3 regions of the Pseudomonas sp. P9_2 genome follow, and region 2 is predicted to be linked to each of the others. Evidence: predicted binding sites of a transcription regulator. Region 2 holds the regulator's gene; each other region holds the start of a gene.
What was found. Region 2 encodes sigma-54, which starts transcription at its own class of promoters, with help from an activator protein. Its sites were predicted from a motif close to ANTGGCATNNANNTTGCTNT; they were not measured.
Positions count from the first base shown of each region.

Region 1 (4,625 bases), 1.2 Mb from region 2:
AACCGATGGGCTGCACGCAGCGATAATGTCAGTCGTTCGCACGCGCTTTCCAGCCAGCTTTCATCGGCTTTGGTCAACTGGCAGTGTTCGCGTAGCCGTGGCAGATCGAGGAATGCATTGGCACAACCCTGGCGCTGGTGCTGGCGTTCACGGGCTTGCGCCACCTGGGCGGACGCTTGCGCGGTGGTGTCACCGGCCTGTTGGGAGGGGCTCAGCGCAGTGACCTCCCGGGCGACTGTCAGGTGCAAATCAATCCGGTCCAGCAGCGGCCCGGATAGCTTGTTGCGATAGCGCTGTATCTGCTCCGGCGTGCACCGACAACGCCCGCTGGGTTCGCCCATGTAGCCGCACGGGCAGGGGTTCATGGCCGCGACCAACTGGAAGCGTGCCGGGAAACTCACCCGGTCCCTGGCTCGGGAGATCACGATATGCCCCGACTCCAATGGCTCGCGCAGCACCTCCAGTACCTTGCGATCAAATTCCGGCAGCTCATCCAGAAACAGCACGCCGTGATGGGCCAGGGTGATTTCCCCCGGCTGCGGCTTCGAGCCGCCACCCACCAGCGCCGGGCCGGATGCCGAGTGGTGCGGCTGGCGAAACGGGCGATTAGGCCAATGGCTAAGGGGGGTCAGGCTGACCACGGATTGGATCGCGGCCACTTCCAGCGCCTCCTGCTCGCTCAGCGGTGGCAGCAAGCCCGGCAGGCGGCTGGCCAACAGGGTCTTGCCGGTACCGGGTGGTCCGCTGAACAGCAGGTTATGTGCGCCGGCCGCCGCAATCAGCAAGGCACGCTTGGCTGCCAGTTGGCCCTGCACTTCACTCAGGTCCGGGTAAGGCTTGTTCAAGTACAGCAAGCCGTCGGACCTGTAGGGCTCAATCGGCACATGCCCATTAAGGTGCGCCACCACTTGCAGCAGGTGGTCCACCGCAATCACTTTGAGCCCCGACGCCAGGCAGGCTTCCTCGGCATTGGCCCTGGGCACTATCACGGTGCGCCCGGCCTTGCGCGCCGCAAGCGCGGCCGGCAACACACCCTTCACCGCCCGTACCTCGCCCGATAACGCCAACTCACCAAGGCACTCCACGTCATCAAGCATCAAGGCCGGCACTTGCACACTGGCCGCCAGGATCCCCAGGGCAATCGCCAGATCAAAGCGCCCGCCGTCCTTGGGTAGGTCGGCGGGCGCGAGATTGAGGGTGATGCGCCGGGCCGGGTATTGCAGCGCCGAGTTGAGAATGGCGCTGCGAACGCGGTCCTTGCTTTCCTTTACTGCAGTTTCCGGCAGGCCCACCAGCGTCAGCGATGGCAAGCCATTGGCCATATGCACTTCAACGGTGACGGCGGGGGCTTCGACGCCGACCTGGGCGCGGCTGTGCACGATAGCGAGGGACATGCTCGTTCCTTGAATGGGGGGCCGCTTCCTGCGGGTTTTTCAAGGGTAGACGAGGGGGGCGTCCAGCGAGGGAGGGAGGTTTTACAGAACGTATCCGGGCGGCAATGCAAAACAAATGTGGGAGCTGGCTTGCCTGCGATAGCGGTATGTCAGCAAAGAATCATCCGCTGATGCACCGCCATCGCAGCATAGATATCTACACAACTTTGTAGTCGCCAATGGTAACCACGATGCGAAGCGAGCCGCTCTTGATCTTGATCTTGATCTGCTTTTGATCTCAGGCGGCCCCCCAAATCACTGTCGGATTACGGGCACACCGAGCCTAAGCGAGGTGCCGAGTGGTGGGGCAAGAGCCTTTTGGTTACTTTTGGCTGGGCCGGCATTCCGGCTCTTTTCAAAAGTGACCCGCTGTAAAAGCGGAACCAACAGTGGCCGTTACCCAAAAAACGGATATGTACTCAGTCTGATCCAGCGTCTTGGTCGGCCCTGAGGCCGCCATCGGGGGCAAGTCGAATCGTCGCACCGCCCCTCCCACATTTGGATCGCGGTGCATCAGTTAGATAGCTATAAGCTGACAGGCAGCAAGCTCCCTTGCAGAGGAGCAGCAGCGTACCAAAGTTGTGTAGATACCCATGGCCATCGCAGGCAAGCCAGCTCCCACACTAACCGTGTTTATTCAGCAGAGGATGGCGCCAACCGCGCTTCAAGCTCAGCCACCTTCGCCTCCAGGCTCTCCAACCGCGCACGCGTGCGGGCCAGTACGACCATCTGGCTGTCAAACTCTTCCCGGCTGACCAGGTCGAGCTTGCTGAAGCCACTTTGCAGCAATGCCTTGAACTGGCTTTCGATTTCATTGCGGGGCAGCGGGGTGTCGCCGCTGAACAGGCGAGAGGCGTGGCCGCTCAGGGCGTCGAGGAGGTCTTTGGGCGCGAGCATGGGAAATATTCCGGAAAACAGTTGGCCGGCAGTGTATCACGCAGCGTCTATAGTCTTTTTCATGCTGCGTTGCGCACGGTTTTCGCGCATCAAAGCGGGCGGCTGCGCACCGTTTTGATGCGCATTGCGGCTGCACGTACGCCCCGTGGGTGGGCACGAGTGAGCAAGGGACTGATTTCAGTGATTTTTACGGAGCTGGCAAGGTTTCTGCTTAGACGATCATGACCCATGCACTGATGCAGTCGCTGTGACGAATGCAGTGCGCCGACGGATCAGGGGTACAGGTTTCGTCACCAGTGGATCGCTGGCGTCGCAACGGCAAATGCCGAGGCGACGATGCGTTACAAAGCCAGGCACTGCGCTTAGACTTGAGACGGGTTTGTTTTCCTGGGGCAAGTCCACCAATTCGGGAGAGAGTTTTCATGAAGCTAGTCACTGCCATCATCAAGCCGTTCAAGTTGGACGATGTACGCGAGTCACTGTCCGAGATCGGCGTGCAGGGCATTACCGTTACTGAGGTCAAGGGCTTCGGTCGGCAGAAGGGTCATACCGAGCTGTATCGTGGCGCGGAATACGTAGTCGATTTCCTGCCGAAGGTGAAGATTGATGTCGCCATTGACGACAAGGATCTTGAGCGGGTTATCGAGGCGATAACCAAGGCGGCCAACACCGGCAAGATCGGTGACGGCAAGATCTTCGTGGTCAATCTGGAACAGGCTATTCGCATCCGTACCGGCGAAACCGATACCGACGCAATCTAAGCCGCCAAACCCCAACGCCCCAGGAGAAAACACTATGACTCTGCGTAAATTCGCAGGGCTCGGAGCCCTGTTGTCCATCGTAATGCCAAGCCTGGCCATGGCGGCAGACGAAGTGGCTGCTCCAGTCCTCAACTCCGGCGACACCGCCTGGATGCTGACCGCCACCGCTTTGGTGCTGTTCATGACCATCCCTGGCCTGGCGCTGTTCTACGGCGGCATGGTCCGCTCCAAGAATATTCTGTCGGTGATGATGCAGTGCTTTGCCATCACCGGCCTGATCAGCATCCTGTGGGTCGTCTACGGCTACAGCATCGCGTTTGATACCACCGGTATGGAACAGGGTGTGGTCAACTTCAACTCCTTCTTCGGCGGCCTGGGCAAGGCGTTCCTGGCGGGTGTCACCCCGGCCAGCATCACCGGGCCTGCGGCGCTGTTTCCGGAAGCCGTGTTCATCACCTTCCAGATGACCTTCGCCATCATCACCCCGGCGCTGATCGTCGGTGCTTTCGCAGAGCGCATGAAGTTCTCCGCGATGCTGATCTTCATGGCTATCTGGTTCACCCTGGTCTACGCGCCGATCGCGCACATGGTCTGGAGCGGCAACGGTGGCCTGATGTGGGACTGGGGCGTGCTGGACTTCGCCGGCGGCACCGTCGTGCACATCAACGCGGGTGTGGCTGGCCTGGTGGCGTGCATCGTGCTCGGCAAGCGTAAAGGCTTCCCGACCACACCGATGGCTCCGCACAACCTGGGTTATACCTTGATCGGCGCGGCCATGCTGTGGATCGGCTGGTTTGGCTTCAACGCCGGCTCCGCTGCGGCGGCCAACGGCACGGCGGGCATGGCGATGCTGGTCACCCAGATTGCCACGGCTGCTGCGGCGCTGGGCTGGATGTTCGCCGAGTGGATCACTCACGGCAAGCCAAGTGCACTGGGCATTGCCTCAGGTGTGGTGGCCGGCCTGGTCGCCGTGACGCCAGCCGCTGGCACCGTGGGCCCGATGGGTGCCCTGGTGATCGGCCTGGTCGCCGGTGTGGTGTGCTTCTTCTGCGCCACCAGCCTCAAGCGCAAGCTGGGCTACGACGACTCCCTGGACGCCTTCGGCGTGCACGGTATCGGCGGTATCGTCGGTGCGATCCTCACCGGTGTGTTCGCTGCCCCGGCACTGGGTGGCTTCGGCACTGTGACCGATATCGCGGCCCAAGTCTGGATCCAGTGCAAAGGCGTAGGCTTCACCGTGATCTACACGGCGATCGTGACCTACGTCATCCTCAAGGTGCTGGACATGGTCATGGGCCTGCGTGTCACTGAGGAAGAAGAGGCGGTTGGCCTCGATCTGGCGCAACACAACGAACGCGGCTACAACTTGTAAGTACGCGAAAAAAACATGCCCGGCTTGCCGGGCATTTTTTTGTCTGGTGTTTGTCTTTGGCTAAAGGTGTATGGGTTTTTTATCAACTTTGTGATGGGATCCACACGGCACTTTTCAGAGTGCAAATGTCTTACAGGCATGAAGGCGTATTCGGCACTTTGT
Region 1 covers NZ_CP125376.1:1,855,410-1,860,034, forward strand. Annotated here, with positions in the region: gene QMK52_RS08085 (YifB family Mg chelatase-like AAA ATPase) at 1-1,394, opposite strand, end outside; gene QMK52_RS08090 (accessory factor UbiK family protein) at 2,067-2,330, opposite strand; gene glnK (P-II family nitrogen regulator) at 2,753-3,091, shown strand; gene QMK52_RS08100 (ammonium transporter) at 3,126-4,463, shown strand.
Region 1: glnK (P-II family nitrogen regulator) is a predicted target of sigma-54. The motif match lies at 2,525-2,544, and genes of this name have one in related genera.

Region 2 (4,673 bases):
GACGGTATTCCCACAGAAGCAATATGCGCAGACCGAGCAAGACGTTAGAATCGACGGCGCTGGCGGTGTATCGACTGGCAAGGGAATGAAAGCGTATTTGAAAGAAAGCAGGATACACCTGCTATCGAACGTAAGAGGACAGTATGAGGCTCGTTAAAACCCTCCCTATTTTGCTCGGTCTGGGCGCAGCACTGGGAAGCGTGAGCGCCTGGGCTCTGCCGAACGATAGCCAGCAACCGATCCACATCTCGGCTGACGATGCGCAGCTCGATGACAAGCAAGGTGTTGCCACCTACACCGGCGGCGTCATCATCACCCAGGGTTCGATGAAGATCACCGGCAATACGGTGACCTTGACGCGTACCCAGGCCGGCGATATCGATGTCGTGACCTCAGTGGGCAACCTGGCTTACTTCGAACAGAAGCAAAAGGCAGAAGATCCAGGCCCGATGAAGGGCTATGGCAAGACCATTCAGTATCATGCCCTGCAGAATCGCATCGTCCTGATCGACCAGGCCAAAGTGCTCAGCGCCGACGGCAACTCGACTGAAGGCGAGAAAATCGTCTACAACACCAAGACCCAGGTCGCTCAGGCCGGTCGCGCCAATGGCAACAAGGTCACCGCACCTCGTCCACGTATCGACATGGTTATCCAGCCGAAGAAGAAGGCCGAGTAATGGCAACCCTGAAAGCCCAGCATCTGGCCAAGGCCTATAAAAGCCGCCAGGTGGTACGTGATGTCAGCCTGTCGATCGACAGCGGCCAGATCGTCGGTTTGCTCGGCCCCAACGGTGCCGGCAAGACCACCTGCTTCTATATGATCGTCGGGCTGGTCCAGGCGGATCAGGGTCGCGTATTGATCGACGACCTGGACGTCAGCCACCAGCCCATGCACGGTCGTGCACGCGCCGGTATCGGCTATCTTCCCCAGGAAGCGTCGATCTTCCGTAAACTGTCGGTAGCCGACAACATCATGGCGATCCTCGAGACCCGCAAGGAACTCGACCGCGACGGCCGCCGCAAAGAGCTGGAAAGCCTGTTGCAGGAGTTCCACATCAACCATATTCGCGACAACCTCGGCATGAGCCTGTCCGGTGGTGAGCGCCGCCGCGTGGAAATCGCCCGCGCCCTGGCCACCGCACCGAAGTTCATCCTGCTGGATGAGCCGTTTGCCGGCGTTGACCCGATTTCGGTCGGCGATATCAAGCAGATCATTCACCACCTCAAGGCCAAGGGTATTGGCGTGCTGATCACCGACCACAACGTCCGTGAGACGCTGGATATCTGTGAAACCGCCTATATCGTCAACGATGGTCAGTTGATTGCTGAAGGCGACGCCGAGACCATCCTGGCCAATGAACTGGTCAAGGAAGTTTACCTGGGTCACGAGTTCCGCCTGTAGACGGAGTGGTATCGCGCCTTTCGCCGGAGCGCGCAGGAGTCAATAGAAACCTTGGTTTTTTTATTGTTACCGCGCTCTAGGCAAAGGCCCTGATATCAGGCATATAATTTGCTTATGTTGGCGCTCACGCGCCCTGTCGTGGATGGCGCATTGCGCCGGCGAATAAGGTGTTAAGCCCCTGCCATGAAACCATCGCTAGTCCTGAGAATGGGCCAGCAGCTGACGATGACACCGCAGCTGCAACAGGCCATCCGCCTGCTCCAATTGTCGACCCTGGACCTGCAGCAGGAAATCCAGGAGGCCCTGGAGTCCAATCCGATGCTCGAACGCCAGGAAGAAGGCGACGACTTCGACAATGCCGACCCACTGGCCGACAACATCGAGCAAAAACCCAATCCCGACGTGCAGGAACCCTCCTACCAGGAAACCGCCCCTACGGTGGACAACCTGGAAGAAGGCGAATGGAACGAACGCATTCCCAACGAGCTTCCCGTGGATACCGCATGGGAAGACGTGTACCAGACCAGCGCCAGCAGCCTGCCGAGCAATGATGATGACGAGTGGGACTTCACCACCCGCACCTCGGCTGGCGAGAGCCTGCAGAGCCACTTGCTGTGGCAACTCAACCTGGCGCCGATGTCGGACACTGATCGCCTGATCGCGGTTACCCTCATCGATTGCATCAATAACCAGGGTTACCTGGACGAAACCCTCGACGAGATCCTCGAAGCCTTCGACCCGGAACTGGACATCGAGCTGGACGAAATCGAAGCCGTCCTGCACCGCATCCAGCAATTCGAGCCCGCCGGCATCGGCGCCCGCACGCTCAGCGAGTGCCTGCTGCTGCAACTGCGCCAGTTGCCTGCCAAGACGCCATGGCTCGCCGAGGCCCAGCGCCTGGTCAGCGACTACATCGATCTGCTGGGTAGCCGCGACTACAGCCAGTTGATGCGCCGCATGAAGCTCAAGGAAGACGACTTGCGCCAGGTCATCGAGCTGGTGCAAAGCCTCAACCCGCGCCCCGGTTCGCAGATTGAATCCAGCGAAGCCGAATACGTGGTTCCCGACGTGATCGTGCGCAAGGACAACGAGCGCTGGCTGGTGGAGTTGAACCAGGAATCGGTGCCACGCCTGCGGGTCAACCCGCAATACGCAGGTTTTGTGCGCCGCGCCGATACCAGCGCCGACAATACCTTCATGCGCAACCAGTTGCAGGAAGCGCGGTGGTTCATCAAAAGCCTGCAAAGCCGCAACGAAACCCTGATGAAAGTCGCCACCCAGATCGTCGAGCACCAGCGCGGGTTCCTGGAATACGGCGACGAAGCCATGAAGCCGCTGGTGCTGCACGATATCGCCGAAGCGGTAGGCATGCATGAATCGACAATTTCCCGGGTAACCACGCAAAAATTCATGCATACCCCCCGTGGTATTTATGAGCTGAAATACTTTTTCTCCAGTCACGTCAGCACCTCCGAAGGCGGCGAATGCTCGTCCACGGCGATCCGCGCGATCATCAAAAAACTGGTTGCCGCGGAAAATCAGAAAAAGCCGTTGAGTGACAGCAAGATCGCTGGTTTACTGGAGGCACAAGGCATTCAGGTCGCCCGTCGAACCGTCGCCAAGTACCGCGAGTCCCTTGGGATCGCGCCTTCCAGCGAGCGTAAGCGGTTGATGTGACGGGCGGGCCACAGCGTTCCAGTGGTGGGTATTCCTGCCCACCGCTTTATGCACTGGCAACGAAGGAGAAGCTGTATGCAAGTCAACATCAGTGGACACCAGCTGGAAGTCACCAAGCCCCTGCGTGAATACACCGAGAGCAAGCTGAACAAGCTTGCGGGGCATTTTGACAAGATCACCAACGTGCAGGTCATCATGGAGGTCGATAAGCTCAAGCAGAAAATCGAGGCCACCCTGCACGTACCGAATGCCAAGCTCGTTGCCAATGCAGAACATGAAGACATGTACGCGGCGATTGACTCGCTCTACGACAAGCTCGACCGCCAACTCATAAAGCATAAGGAAAAGAATCTGCACCTGATGCAAGGTACAGGTCGTTAACCCTCCCCCATGATCCAACTTCAAACCATCCTGACCCCCGGCCGTTCCCTTGTGAACGTGCCGGGCGGCAGTAAAAAGCGCGCCCTGGAACAAATTGCCAACCTGATCAGCAGCCAAGTGCCTGAGCTGGAGATGCAAGATGTTTTCGAGGCTCTGATTGCCCGTGAAAAACTCGGCTCCACCGGTTTTGGCAACGGCATCGCTATTCCTCACTGCCGTCTCGAAGGCTGCGAGACCCCGGTCAGCGCCTTGCTGCACCTGGAAAAACCCATCGACTTCGACGCCATCGACGGTGCTCCGGTTGACCTGCTATTCGTGCTGCTGGTCCCGCAAGCCGCCACAGATGCGCATCTGGAACTGCTCCGGCAGATAGCCAGTATGCTCGACCGCAAGGAAGTACGTGACAAGTTGCGCAGTGCCAAAAGCAACGAGGCGCTGTATCAGGTCGTCCTGGATGAACAAAACGGGCAGTAATCATGCGTTTGATCATCGTCAGCGGCCGCTCCGGCTCAGGTAAAAGCACCGCCCTCAATGTGCTTGAGGACAACGGTTTCTATTGTATCGACAACCTGCCGGCCGGCCTGCTGCCGGAGTTGGCGGAGCGCGCCCTTATCCACACCGAGCTGGCGCAGCCGCTGGTCGCTGTGTCTATCGACGCCCGCAACCTGCCCAGCCACCTCTCGCGATTCCCGGAACTGCTGGAAGAAGTGCGCGCCAAGCACATTCATTGCGATGTGCTGTACCTGGATGCCGATGAAGAAACCCTGCTCAAGCGTTTCTCCGAAACCCGTCGACGCCACCCACTCAGCAGCGCCAACCGCTCCCTGGCCGAAGCCATTGAAGACGAGACCAAACTGCTGGGGCCGATCATTGATCTGGCCGACCTGAAGATCAACACCACCAGCCTGAACCTGTACCAGTTGCGTGACGCGATCAAGTTGCGCCTGCTGAATCAGCCCGAGCCGGGCACGGCGTTCCTGGTCGAGTCGTTTGGCTTCAAGCGTGGCATGCCGGTCGATGCCGACCTGGTGTTCGATGTGCGCTGCCTGCCCAACCCTTACTGGAAGCCGGAATTGCGCGATCAGTCGGGGCTGGATCAGCCCGTCGCCGACTACCTCGCCGCGCAGCCAGATGTGGAAGAGATGTTCCAGGACATCTCCAGCTACCTGCTTAAATGGTTGCCGCGTTTTGCCGCGAGCAATCGGGCGTATGT
Region 2 covers NZ_CP125376.1:622,264-626,936, forward strand. Annotated here, with positions in the region: gene lptC (LPS export ABC transporter periplasmic protein LptC) at 1-157, shown strand, start outside; gene lptA (lipopolysaccharide transport periplasmic protein LptA) at 144-677, shown strand; gene lptB (LPS export ABC transporter ATP-binding protein) at 677-1,402, shown strand; gene QMK52_RS02685 (RNA polymerase factor sigma-54) at 1,586-3,079, shown strand; gene hpf (ribosome hibernation-promoting factor, HPF/YfiA family) at 3,155-3,460, shown strand; gene ptsN (PTS IIA-like nitrogen regulatory protein PtsN) at 3,470-3,934, shown strand; gene rapZ (RNase adapter RapZ) at 3,937-4,673, shown strand, end outside.

Region 3 (4,625 bases), 2.7 Mb from region 2:
TCCTGACGCATTTATTGGGGTAGCCATTCCTGATACGTCTCCTGCAACTCAACCCCCAGCCGATCCTCCAGCTGCACCAGCTCACCCAACGCCATCAGTTGCCCATTGACCCGTACCTCCACACATCGAGTCGCCCCTGGATCCAGAGGCAGCACCTTCCCCGGTGCGAACGCAGCCAAACGCTTGCGGCTGATCAATTGCTCCTGCAGCAGTATTTCCAGGTGCATGGACAAACGCCTTTTTCATGGGGAAAACTCACGATCCGTGCGCAGGAACGCACGCTGCACACGCTCATGTTGTGCTGTGCTCAATTGCGCAGGCGCGAGAGGTGGCGGTAATGGCTCAGGGCCTGACGAAACGTCATCCTGGACCGTGGCTCTATCCAGCTGCGCCACCAGCTTTTCGATAAGAGTCACCTGAGCAGGCTGGCCCTTGATCAACAAACTGTTGGTATCCGAATAGGCCACCAACACCAGGCTACCGTCTGCCAATTGGCCTTTCTGCTCAGGGGATAGCCGGGCTTCGATCATGGAAGCCATACCCGGTACGCGGACCTTATTGGCACCCGCTCCTTGCTCGCGGTCCTGAACAGCTGCATTGATCACCTGGACAACGCCGAATGCCGTTGCGCCTTCGGGCTGCTTGCGGCGTGGCTGGTCCATCAGGCTGGCCAGCCGCAAGACATGATCGACATAGCTCGGTGGCCCGTAAACGTAGAACGTACGTGCCCCGCTCTCACGCAATGGGTAGCGCGGCTCATCCAGCCCCGCACGCCGCATGATGCCGCGCAGCCGATTGACCGAGATATGCCGCAGCACTACCGCAGAACTACGCACCTCATCGGCGGTGTAGAGATGCACCACTTGCCCGCTGCGGTGCCAGATCAGGTCTTGCTGCTCAGCGAGGGTTTCCAGGACCCGTTGCGGCGCTGCAAAGTCGAAGGTTCCGCTGATGCGCCTGCGCGCCACCGCACGGCTGGTGACCACAGGCAGGCCCAATGGCCCCGAGAGCGCGGTAAAGAAAGTATCCAGAGCTTCATCCTGCGCCTGGTACGCCTGGCCCCAGGCTGCGGGGCTGCCCAGCAACAGGGCGGCACACAGTAACCCGCAGTGCAGCCAGCGGCAGTTCATGGGGTTCGGGGAATCAGTGTGCACCGTGGGTATTCCTGGGCGATCTGGCCTGAAGAAGCGGCCATACTGCGAGGCGCAAGAGGTTCAATCATGATGGAAAGTTGACGGCAGACTGCACCACGCCCCCGTGGCATGTGCCTTGCTTTGCACTTTGTATCTGGCCCGCACCAAAGGCGGCGCGGGCCTACGGACAAAGGCGTCGTTACCCCGCAATGGCCTGTCACGCCAAGCCGGGAAACGACGCTTTTTTTTCAGAAAAGGCAGGTATTGATGAACGATCCGCTGGCATGGGTAAACGGCAGCGATGCCCCGGAAAAGAGCAGCCTTGACCTGGGGTTCATGGCCCTGACCGATTGCGCTTCGCTGGTGGTCGCGGCCACCCAGGGCTTCGCCCAGCCCTACGGCCTCACACTGAACCTCAAGCGCCAATCATCCTGGGCCAACCTGCGGGACAAGCTGGTCAGTGGCGAGCTGGACGCCGCCCACGGGCTGTACGGGCTGATCTATGCCGTGCATCTGGGCATCGGCGGCGTTGCGCCTACCGACATGGCCGTACTGATGGGCCTCAACCAGAACGGCCAGAGCATCAACCTGTCCCACGGCCTGCAACACCAGGGAGTGGTCACTCCTGAGGCGCTGGAACGCCACGTGCACCAAAGCCGGACAAAACTGACCTTCGCCCAGACATTTCCCACGGGCACCCATGCCATGTGGTTGTATTACTGGCTGGCGAGCCAAGGCATTCATCCATTGCAGGATGTGAACAGCGTGGTGGTGCCGCCGCCGCAAATGGTGGCGCACCTGCAGGCCGGACGCATCGATGGTTTTTGTGTCGGCGAGCCTTGGAGTGCCAGTGCAGTGCAACATCATCAAGGCTTTACCTTGGCGACCACCCAGGCGATCTGGCCCAATCATCCGGAAAAGGTCCTGGGCTGCACCCAGGCGTTCGTCGACGCATACCCCAATACCGCCCGTATACTGGTCATGGCGATTCTCGAAGCCAGCCGGTTTATCGAACAGAGCACTGAAAACCGCCGTTCCACCGCGCAGTTGCTCAGCGCTCGCGACTACCTCGACGCCCCGTTGGACTGCATCGAGCCGCGCCTGCTGGGTCATTACGACGACGGCTTGGGTAACCAGTGGCAGGATCCTCATGCATTGCGCTTTTTCGCCGGTGGCGAGGTGAATTTGCCCTACCTCAGCGACGGCATGTGGTTCATGACCCAGTTCCGGCGTTGGGGTTTGTTGCGTGAAGACCCTGACTACCTCGGCGTCGCCTGCCAGGTCCAGCAATTGGCGCTGTATCGCCAGGCCGCCGATGCGCTGGGCCTCAGCGTTGGCGACGCGCCGATGCGCAGCAGCCAATTGATCGACGGCAAAATCTGGGACGGCTCCGACCCCGCCGGTTACGCCCGCAGCTTCCGCCTCAATGCCCTGGGCGATGACAACCACCGTCAAGCGCTGCGCTGACAGGAGCTCAATGATGCTACGAATCCTGTTGATCAATGACACCCCGCGCAAGGTCGGGCGCCTCAAGGCCGCGCTGACCGAAGCCGGTTTCGAGGTGATCGATGAATCCGGCCTGACCATCGACCTGCCCGCACGCGTCGAAACGGTGCGCCCGGACGTGATCCTGATCGATACCGAGTCACCCGGCCGCGATGTGATGGAGCAAGTGGTGCTGGTCAGCCGCGACCAGCCCCGGCCTATCGTGATGTTTACCGATGAGCATGACCCGAATGTGATGCGCCAGGCAATCAAGTCCGGCGTCAGTGCCTATATCGTCGAAGGCATTCAGGCCCAACGCCTGCAACCGATCCTCGATGTGGCCATGGCCCGCTTCGAGAGTGACCAGGCCCTGCGCGCGCAGTTGCAGGCCCGCGACCTGCAATTGGCCGAACGTAAACGCATCGAGTTGGCCAAGGGCCTACTGATGAAAATGAAGAGCTGTAATGAAGAAGAGGCGTACACCCTGATGCGCCGTCAGGCCATGAGTCGCCAGCAGAAACTGATCCAGGTGGCAGAGCAGATTATTGCCATGAGCGAGTTGCTCGGCTGATCTGGCTCAGCTCTTGCTAAAGAATCCTCACAGGTAACCAACGGCGGTTGCCCCTCCACGACAAAGACGTCGCCCACCCGGTTTGCCCTCGCGAACCCGGTGGCGGCGTTTTTTCGTTTCAGACCCCCAACCGTTGAGGTGCGTGATGAAATCAAGCTTCTGGAAATCCGGGCACACCCCGACCCTGTTTGCCGCGTTCCTGTATTTCGACCTGAGCTTCATGGTCTGGTACCTGTTGGGCCCGCTGGCGGTGCAAATTGCCGCCGACCTGCACCTGACCACCCAGCAGCGCGGCCTGGTGGTGGCCACGCCGATCCTGGCGGGCGCGGTCCTGCGTTTTCTGATGGGCATGTTGGCCGACAAGCTGTCACCCAAGACTGCCGGGCTGATAGGCCAAGTGATTGTGATCGTGGCGCTGTTCTGCGCCTGGAAGCTGGGGATCCACAGTTACGAGCAAGCCTTGCTGCTGGGCGTGTTTCTGGGCATGGCCGGTGCCTCCTTTGCCGTGGCTCTGCCCCTGGCATCGCAGTGGTATCCCGCAGAGCACCAGGGCAAGGCCATGGGCATCGCAGGTGCCGGTAATTCCGGCACCGTATTTGCCGCCTTGCTGGCACCGGTGCTGGCGGCTGCGTTCGGCTGGAGCAATGTGTTCGGCTTTGCGCTGATTCCGCTGGTCCTTACCCTGATCGTATTCGCCTGGCTCGCACGCAACGCGCCACAACGTCCGAAAGCCAAGTCCATGGCCGACTACTTCAAGGCCCTGGGCGACCGCGACAGCTGGTGGTTCATGTTCTTCTACAGCGTGACCTTTGGTGGCTTCATCGGCCTGGCCAGCGCCCTGCCCGGCTACTTCAACGACCAATACGGCCTGAGCCCGGTGACCGCCGGTTACTACACCGCAGCCTGCGTGTTCGGTGGCAGCCTGATGCGCCCGCTGGGCGGCGCCCTGGCCGACCGTTTTGGCGGGATCAAGACCCTGCTCGGCATGTACAGCGTGGCGGTGATCTGTATTGCCGCAGTGGGTTTCAACCTGCCCAGCTCCTACGCGGCGCTGGCGCTTTTCGTCTGCACCATGCTCGGCCTGGGTGCCGGAAATGGCGCGGTATTCCAATTGGTGCCGCAGCGTTTTCGCAGTGAGATCGGCGTAATGACCGGCTTGATCGGCATGGCCGGTGGCATCGGCGGCTTCGCCCTCGCCGCCGGCATGGGCGCGATCAAACAGAGCACCGGCAGTTACCAGTTGGCGCTGTGGTTGTTCGCCAGCCTCGGAGTGCTGGCCTGGTTTGGCCTGCATGGCGTCAAGCGCCGCTGGAGAACTACCTGGGGCTCGGCTGCAGTCACCGCCGCCCGCGTCTGATGAGCCTTCGACTGAGCGTCGCCCAGGCCAGCGCCATTGGCCCACGCAGTGAAAACCAGGATGCGCTGCGGGTGGTCAC
Region 3 covers NZ_CP125376.1:3,297,722-3,302,346, reverse strand. Annotated here, with positions in the region: gene QMK52_RS14785 (FliM/FliN family flagellar motor switch protein) at 12-227, opposite strand; gene QMK52_RS14780 (secretin N-terminal domain-containing protein) at 243-1,154, opposite strand; gene QMK52_RS14775 (CmpA/NrtA family ABC transporter substrate-binding protein) at 1,401-2,600, shown strand; gene QMK52_RS14770 (ANTAR domain-containing response regulator) at 2,614-3,189, shown strand; gene QMK52_RS14765 (nitrate/nitrite transporter) at 3,335-4,546, shown strand; gene QMK52_RS14760 (bifunctional protein-serine/threonine kinase/phosphatase) at 4,546-4,625, shown strand, end outside.
Region 3: QMK52_RS14775 (CmpA/NrtA family ABC transporter substrate-binding protein) is a predicted target of sigma-54. The motif match lies at 1,257-1,276, and genes of this name have one in related genera.